4 regions of the Buttiauxella sp. genome follow, and region 4 is predicted to be linked to each of the others. Evidence: predicted binding sites of a transcription regulator. Region 4 holds the regulator's gene; each other region holds the start of a gene.
What was found. The regulator CRP, encoded in region 4, controls carbon source genes, mostly activating them, when cyclic AMP is high. The targets are predictions, from matches to a motif close to ATGTGANNNNNNTCACAT.
Positions count from the first base shown of each region.

Region 1 (2,206 bases), on a different contig from region 4:
ACTTCCTGGAAGGTGAGCAGGCTGAATACTCTCGCGTCAAGATCGCTAACCGCGAACTGGAAGCGAACGGCAAGATTAACGTGTCCTTCTCACGTGATCTGCTGGGTATCACCAAAGCCTCTCTGGCAACCGAGTCCTTCATCTCCGCGGCATCGTTCCAGGAGACAACTCGTGTGCTTACCGAAGCAGCTGTTGCGGGTAAACGCGACGAACTGCGCGGCCTGAAAGAGAACGTTATCGTGGGTCGTCTGATCCCAGCTGGTACCGGTTATGCGTACCACCAGGATCGCATGCGCCGTCGTGCAGCGGGTGAAGCACCTGTTGTACCTCAGGTAACTGCAGCAGATGCAACTGCCAGCCTGGCAGAGCTTCTGAATGCCGGTGGTCTGGGCGGTAACGACAACGATTAATCGTTAGAGTCGCTAAAAACAAAAACCGCTCGAAAGAGCGGTTTTTTTATGCCTGAAATAAATCAGAAATCAGTTAGCTAAAGGCAGGCGACGATACAGTTCAATCATGTCTTCAGCTAAATCTTGAATCACCATCGCATTCATCAAGTGATCCTGGGAATGCACGGTAATCAAGTTAACGGGCAGTTTACCGGTACCTTCATCTAACCCGATCAGCTGGGTCTGAATTTTGTGCGCATGTTTTACAAACTCACGAGATTCTTCCATCGCTTGTTGCGCCGCTGCGAAATCACCTTTACGTGCCATTTGCAGTGCTGTCAGTGCCTGGCTGCGTGCGCTACCCGCATTGACCAACAATTCCATGATAATCGTTTCTAAATCTTCCACGTTTCAGGACTCCATCATTTTCAGAGCTTTATCCAGCACGACATCACCTTTCATCATGCCGTAATCCATCATATCGATAACGGCAACCGTTTTACCCATCGGTTCTGCAATAGCCTGAAGTTTGGCGTGTTCATATTTAACTTGTGGGCCTAATAGCACAATATCGGCGGTATCGATATTGTCTTTGAATTCGGCAACCGGCACAGCCTTGATAGAGACTTCAATACCTTTCTTCTGAGCGGCGTCCTTCATGCGTTGGACCAAAATGCTAGTCGACATACCCGCTGCACAACACAAAACGATATTCTTCATAGATCTGCTCTCAGTGTCCGTTGGATATACAGATAATTATCCGTGACGCCTCGGTACAACAACCGCTTTGCGATGATTGTGTGTGAGGTATCACAAAAGAAACTCGTATGAGCTGAAACCGGTTACATATTCGGTTTCCCGGAAAGGGCGTTTTTCTAAGTGCTGCACTTTTGAATGTGGCAATGGTCACAAAACGCACTTAATCCAGTTAAAGCACTTTGGCGTCCATTGACAGAAAATGCACAAGTACATAGGCTCTGGTTTGGTGGTATATACCACTAAAACTAAAACCAGCACAGTGAGCCAAAAAATGAACAATTTCACTGCATTTATGGAAAGGAAAATATTGCCTCTCGCAATGAAGATCGAAGGGAATGACTACCTATCGGCGATTAAAGATGGCTTTATCCGCATTATGCCGTTCCTGATTATTGGCTCTTTCTTTTTGTTGATAGCCAATTTACCTATTCCGGGATATAGCGAATTTATTATTCGAATTTTCGGTGAACATTTTATTGGGCAACTGAATTATATTCTTGATGCCACTTATTCTGTGATGGCATTGCTGGTGGTGGTCAGTACCAGTATCAGCCTCGCAAAGCGCTGGCAGTTAAATGAAATATCCTGTGTGTTAATTTCACTGGTGGCTTTTTTAATTGTCACGCCGTTCAGAATGCCACAAGAAAATGGCGGCGCAATCACGGATGTCATTCCGACCTTTGCGCTTGGTGCGCAGGGACTTTTCCTGTCTTTAATTGTCACGCTGGTGGCGGTCCGGCTCTACAGATTGTTCAACCATCCACGGCTGATGATTTCAATGCCGGACAGCGTTCCGCCAGCGGTAGCCAATAGCTTCAGTTCACTTATTCCGTCATTTTTGATTGTTGTTATCTTCTGGCTGCTTCGTCTGGTCTTTGAAATCACACCGTTTGGTACGGCCCAGGAGATGATTTTCAAAGTGCTGCAAGCCCCGATGATGCATCTTGGTAACACGCTACCATCGCAGATGGTTGCTGAGTTCTTTGTCAGCTTCTTCTGGTTTTTCGGCCTGCATGGCGACTCTATCGTGACTGCCATCATGGGGCCAATCTGGCGTT
Region 1 covers NZ_JBAVHX010000030.1:17,952-20,157, reverse strand. Annotated here, with positions in the region: gene rpoC (DNA-directed RNA polymerase subunit beta') at 1-410, shown strand, start outside; gene WBL83_RS18210 (PTS lactose/cellobiose transporter subunit IIA) at 480-797, opposite strand; gene WBL83_RS18205 (PTS sugar transporter subunit IIB) at 801-1,109, opposite strand; gene WBL83_RS18200 (PTS sugar transporter subunit IIC) at 1,420-2,206, shown strand, end outside.
Region 1: WBL83_RS18200 (PTS sugar transporter subunit IIC) is a predicted target of CRP. The motif match lies at 1,284-1,301, and genes of this name have one in related genera.

Region 2 (2,206 bases), on a different contig from region 4:
TCGAGCAATGTGATGGAGCGCGTTGCGACCTCACGCGCAAGCTGGACGGTGGATCCGCTTTGCAGCGTCACGCCGTTTTCATCCCGATAAGGGTGTTCGAACAGCCCAAGACGGAATTTCTCTTTCAGTATGCGAGCGACAATTTCATCCACTTTCTCCATGGTGATTAAACCACGCTCGACCGCCTGGGCAAGATGGCGCGCGCAGTCATCTTTCGGCAGTTCCATATCCAGACCCGCGTTAAAAGCCAGCGCTACCGACTCTGCTGCATTGTGGGAAATACCGTGATGTTGATGTAACAGGCTCACACCGCCGTAATCGGCAACAATCAGTCCATCGAACCCCCATTGTTCACGCAACACGGTCGTCAGTAAGAATTCGTCTGAGTGGCCTGGCTGATTATCAATGTCGTGATAGGCAGGCATCACCGATCCGGCATTCGCCAGTTTTACCGCCATTTCGAACGGCAGCAGGAAGGTATCGTTTAATTCACAAAAACCCAGATGAACAGGGGCATGGTTACGCGCCCCTTCGCTAAATGAGTGCCCGACATAATGTTTCAGGGTCGCCAGCAGGTCGCGATTCTTACCTTGCAGGCCTTTCACATAATGCGTAGCCATCATGCCCACCAGCCACGGATCTTCACCAAATGTCTCTTCGGTTCGCCCCCATCGCACATCACGTGACACATCCAGCACGGGTGCAAGCCCCTGATGGCAACCGGTTGAGCGGGCTTCTTCGCCAATCGCTGCTGCTGCGCGCTCTATAAGATCCACATCCCAGGTGGAGCCGTAGTTCAGGGAGGAAGGGAAAAGTGTGGCGTCTTTGCACAATAAACCGACTAAACACTCTTCGTGAAACAGTGCCGGAATGCCGAGGCGGGTTTCTTCAACCAGGGTTTTCTGTAAACGATTAGCCGCACGGACACCCTCTTTAGCATCCACAATGTGGGTGCCTAAAGGCCGGGTGATTTGCCCAATCCCGAGTTTGAGACGCTCAGCGAGTGCCGCCTGTTTGGTGACGCCCGCAAATTCATCGCTTAAATCGGTGCGCTCACGGTGATTGCCATCGCTGGATAAAATCAGCCAGTACGCATGCATTTGTGCGAATTTTTCTTCCGCTGTCATCCGCGAAAGTAGATCGCTGACACGTTCGTTAATCGGGCGGTGAGCTTCTTGATAAATGGCAGACATGGTATTCCCCTTTCGAGTTCGGCCATCCGCATGAAGGTGCGCGGAGATAATTTTCAGCCATCAATATGAGTGATGAATGAAGCCGCAAACAATTGTCAGAATACTCAGCAAGTTTACGTTTTTTGGTTTTTAGCCATAAGTGTGATGTGATTCAAAAATATTCTCAATGGCATGCTGGTTCTGTTCAAAGCAGGGCAAATAAGAGATAACCCCGTCACATTTGATAAGAAACATAAAACACAAATTAAAAATTAGAATACTCCTGACCACATTCACAATTTATAACTAGTGCTATCCGCGAGGTCTATACATCCCAAATAATTCGAGTTGCAGCCAACATCCCTGCAACTTGAAGTATGAATGGATATATTCCGGCTCTTAATAAAGGTGAATACATGTCGGTGTTAACTGAAAAAATTACCAACAAAGAAAAACTGGGGTTTGGACTCGGTGATGCGGCAAGTCACATTGTGTTTGATTCCTCGGTAGCTATCCTGGCTTATTTCTACACCAATATTTATGGCTTACCCCCGGCAGTCATGGGGACACTATTTTTAGTCGTCAGGGTACTCGATGCGATTACCGATCCTATTATGGGCGCGATTGCGGATCAGACTAAAAGCCGCTGGGGTCGTTTCCGTCCGTGGTTACTGATTATCTGCGTTCCATTCGCAGTAAGTTGTGTACTGGTTTATTCCACTCCAGACTTTGACCAAACCGGTAAAATTATTTATGCGGTGCTGGCTTATGTATTTATGACTCTAATGTATACGGCGATAAATATTCCGTATTGCTCATTAGGTGCCGCCATTACGTCTGATCCACAAGAAAACCTGTCGTTGCAATCCTGGCGATTTGCCATTGCACCGATTGGCGGCGCGATGGGGACTGCATTGATTCTGCCGTTGGCTGATTTTATTTCTCCAGGAGACCGTGCCGCTGGTATGCAGTGGGCAATGGGGCTTTTTGGGGTGATTGGCTGCATCATGTTCCTCGTCTGCTTCATGACAACC
Region 2 covers NZ_JBAVHX010000004.1:394,419-396,624, forward strand. Annotated here, with positions in the region: gene WBL83_RS02235 (glycoside hydrolase family 3 N-terminal domain-containing protein) at 1-1,193, opposite strand, end outside; gene WBL83_RS02240 (glycoside-pentoside-hexuronide (GPH):cation symporter) at 1,589-2,206, shown strand, end outside.
Region 2: WBL83_RS02235 (glycoside hydrolase family 3 N-terminal domain-containing protein) is a predicted target of CRP. The motif match lies at 1,333-1,350, and genes of this name have one in related genera.

Region 3 (2,206 bases), on a different contig from region 4:
CAACGGCATCAGGAGAATGAGAGGCCAGCGCCTTCGCCGCTTCAATCAGCGAGGGATACATTAAGCAGGCGGCAACCGCAGCGGCCAGATACTCATTGGTCTTGAAGATACGGGCGGCAGAGATGGCAAGGAAAAATGGCAAAAAGTAAAACACACCGCTCGCAATCAAATCGATAACGATCACCGTATCGCTTTTTGCTGACACCATTTTCAGCGCAATCAGCCCCGCCAGAAGACCTTTGATCATCCCGGCACCGGCAATTGCGGGCACTATCGGTCCAAACACGCCGGAAACCGTATCCATAAACATCGATACCAGGCTTTTACGTGCTTTCTTTTGCTGGGCGGGCGCGGTTTGTTCAGGAGTGGAACCCAGCACGGTGGTCAGCTGTTCATACCAACTGTTGACCTGCGGGCCAATAATAATCTGGAATTGATCGCTCTGGATTTGCGCCCCTAAAACACCGGGGATTTTTTTAATCTCAGACTGATCAATTTTATTCTCGTCAATCAGAGAGAAGCGCAAGCGCGTCATACAGTGCCAGGCTTTACTAATATTATCCGCACCACCAATCAGGTGAATAATATTATTAATGGCATCACGATTCCCCATCAGTCACTCCCAAAAAAATGCTTATTGTTATGTGTTGTATGCCAGTGATGGTAGGGAATCACAAACACGAAAACAAACCAATAAACTTTGAACAACATCACATTTAGCCTATACAAAAGCCCTTTAACCCGTAAAAGAAGCAAATTGGTACGCTTTTTAGGTTTACCCGGTCATTTTTCCTGACCAATAAAAATAGCTAAAAAAAATGATTTACCCGCACATAAAAATAAGGTGATAGTAATTAGCAGATGCCGACAATTAATAAGTCACCGCCCATGAACTGCCCTAACTAATTCCAGGGTGTGGAGTAATTTTGTGAAACCAACCATTATTGAAAATATCGAATGTTTCATTACGCGTCCTGACCGCCACAATCTGGTCACGGTGCGTGTCACCACCGATAAAGGCGTGACTGGCCACGGTTGCGCCACTTTCCAGCAGCGCCCGCTGGCCGTTAAAGCGATGGTTGACGAGTACCTGAAACCACTGCTTATCGGGCGTGATGCCAACAATATCGAAGACCTGTGGCAAATGATGACGGTCAACGCTTACTGGCGCAACGGCCCTGTAATCAACAACGCGATTGCCGGTGTTGATATGGCTCTGTGGGATATTAAAGGCCAACTGGCAGATATGCCGCTGTATCAACTGCTGGGTGGGAAGTCGAAAGATGCAATCGCCGCTTACAGTCACGCCGCCAGTGAATCGCTGGAAGGGTTGTACCTGGAAGTCGACAAGTTGCTGGCACAAGGGTATCGCTATATTCGCTGCCAGTTAGGTTTTTACGGCGGCACGCCGCAAGGCTTGCATGCAACAAAATCGCCAACTCCTGGTGCGTATTACGATCAGGATGAATACATGGCGAATACCGTAGCGATGTTCAAGGCGCTGCGCGAGAAGTACGGTAATCAGTTCCACATTCTTCATGATGTGCATGAACGTTTATTCCCACAGCAAGCGGTGCAACTGGCAAAAGCGCTCGAACCTTATCAGCCATGGTTTATCGAAGATATTCTGCCGCCGCAACAAAGTGCATGGTTAGAACAAGTGCGCGCGCACTCTTCGGTTCCACTGGCAATGGGGGAACTGTTTAATAACCCCGCTGAATGGCATGACTTAATTGTGAATCGACGCATCGATTTTATCCGCTGCCACGTTTCACAAATTGGTGGAATAACGCCTGCGCTCAAACTCGCCGTGCTTTGCCAGGCATTTGGCGTACGTCTGGCCTGGCATGGCCCGTCTGACATGACCCCTATTGGCGTGGCGGTGAACACCCATCTGAATATTCATCTGCACAATGCGGCAATTCAGGAATTTATCCCGAATAAGCCGAACACCGAATCGGTGTTCCCTGGCGCGCCAGTTGCAGAACAAGGTTATATCTATCCGATTGAAAAACCGGGTATTGGTGTGGGCTTCGACCAGCAAAAAGCGGAAACCTTCCCCGTGGAATATCGTCTACATGAGTGGACGCAAAGCCGCTTACCCAACGGGGCCATTCATACTCCCTGAGTGCCCTGGCGATAAGCCAAATTGTCATGGTTATAGGGGATGACATAAGTGCAGGAATAATTGATATCGACGATTTCG
Region 3 covers NZ_JBAVHX010000029.1:58,317-60,522, forward strand. Annotated here, with positions in the region: gene WBL83_RS17780 (PTS transporter subunit EIIC) at 1-613, opposite strand, end outside; gene WBL83_RS17785 (enolase C-terminal domain-like protein) at 929-2,128, shown strand; gene WBL83_RS17790 (GntR family transcriptional regulator) at 2,116-2,206, opposite strand, start outside.
Region 3: WBL83_RS17785 (enolase C-terminal domain-like protein) is a predicted target of CRP. The motif match lies at 699-716, and genes of this name have one in related genera.

Region 4 (2,206 bases):
TACAACCACCCGCAGCCATCAGAACCATTTCCATCGGACTGGGTGCTTTATCGCCAGAATTACCATCCATCAAAATCTGGTGTCCAGAAGCGGACTCCCCAAGGAAGGTTAACCCTTCAACCCACTTCACTCGTGCCTGCATGTGACTTCTCCAGTTGAAAAAAACCCTTTCAGAGTACGCGGATGCAGCAAAACTGGCAACGGAAGGCGACCTGCGTCATGCTGAAACGAGACAATAGGAGACACTTGTCAAAAGCTATGCTAAAACAATCCAGATGCTACATCGCGATACATTGACGTAATGCATGTATGCAGAGGACGTCACTAATTACAGGCAGCAAGAATGACTTGCATGCCATCTCCCCAAGGTGGGGAATATTCTAATACTTGCAACGCCAGACAGGATGTTTAGCGTCTTGTCGTTGGTAGCTAGTTATAAACAGAGGATAACCGCGCATGGTGCTTGGCAAACCGCAAACAGACCCAACTCTCGAATGGTTCTTGTCCCATTGCCATATTCATAAGTATCCATCGAAGAGCACACTGATTCACCAGGGTGAAAAAGCTGAGACGCTGTACTACATCGTCAAGGGCTCTGTGGCTGTTCTGATTAAAGATGAAGAGGGCAAGGAAATGATCCTCTCCTATCTGAATCAGGGCGATTTTATTGGTGAGTTAGGGCTGTTCGAAGAAGGCCAGGAACGTAGTGCCTGGGTCCGTGCTAAATCTGCCTGTGAAGTGGCTGAAATTTCCTATAAAAAATTCCGCCAGCTTATTCAGGTCAACCCAGACATTCTGATGCGCCTGTCTTCCCAGATGGCTCGTCGTCTGCAAGTTACATCTGAGAAAGTCGGTAACCTGGCATTCCTGGATGTAACAGGTCGCATTGCACAGACGCTACTGAATCTGGCGAAACAACCTGATGCAATGACCCACCCAGACGGCATGCAGATTAAAATTACTCGTCAGGAAATCGGTCAGATCGTGGGTTGCTCTCGCGAAACTGTTGGTCGTATCTTGAAAATGCTGGAAGATCAAAACCTGATCTCCGCTCACGGTAAAACGATCGTCGTTTACGGCACTCGTTAATCTCCGTCCTAAAAAATGGCGTGTTGCTTCATGACACGCCTTTTTTGTCTCTACACTTCCCTCACTTGCTCTAAATAGTTCATGTTGCAGGTAGGCGGTAAGCTCAGGAATCCCAGGAGCTTACTAAAGTAAGTGACTGGGATGACTGAGTGCAACCAACAACCCAGCAACTTGAACCATGACGAGCAAATGTGGCGCCGACTGATCTACCACCCCGAAGTTAACTACGCATTACGGCAAACGCTGGTGCTGTGCCTTCCTGTGGGAGTAGGTCTACTGTTAGGAAATTTGCAGTTAGGCCTGCTTTTCTCGTTAGTGCCTGCCTGTTGCAACATAGCCGGTCTGGATACTCCCCATAAGCGCTTCTTCAAACGCCTGATTATTGGCGGCTCCCTGTTTGCTGTCAGCAGTTTAATCATGCAGCTTTTGCTGCTCTACACCGACGTGCCTTTGCCGCTTATTCTCATGGTCATGGCGCTAATGCTAGGCGTGACCGCTGAAATCAGCTCGCTGCACGCTCGTTTGCTTCCTGCCTCGCTGATTGCAGCTATCTTCACGCTCAGCATGGCTGGCAACATGCCTATCTGGAAACCGATGGCGTTGTATGTCTCCGGTACGATTTGGTACGGGGTGTTTAACTGGTTTTGGTTCTGGATGTGGCGTGAGCAGCCGTTGCGCGAATCGTTAAGTCTGCTCTATCGCCAGTTAGCAGATTACTGTGAAGCCAAGTACGGCATGCTGACCCAGCACGCGGATCCGGAAACCACGCTCCCGCCGCTACTGGCCCGCCAGCAAAAAGCCGTCGACTTAATCACCGTCTGCTACCAACAGCTGCACATGCTGGCAGCGAATCAGCAGAACGGTTACAAGCATCTTTTGCGCTCCTTTCAGGTCGCATTAGATCTCCAGGAGCACATTTCCGTCAGTTTGCACCAACCTGCCGAGGTGCAAAAACTTGTCGCACAAAGCCATGCGGAAGCGGTCATCCGCTGGAATGCGCAAACTATTGCGGCCCGTTTGCGCGTTCTGGCCGATGACATTCTTTACCATCGTTATCCGCAGCGATTTTCGATGGAGAAGCAAATTGAAGCCCTCGAGAAAATCGCTCGCCAGAATC
Region 4 covers NZ_JBAVHX010000017.1:15,287-17,492, forward strand. Annotated here, with positions in the region: gene WBL83_RS13360 (OsmC family protein) at 1-142, opposite strand, end outside; gene crp (cAMP-activated global transcriptional regulator CRP) at 457-1,089, shown strand; gene WBL83_RS13370 (YccS/YhfK family putative transporter) at 1,279-2,206, shown strand, end outside.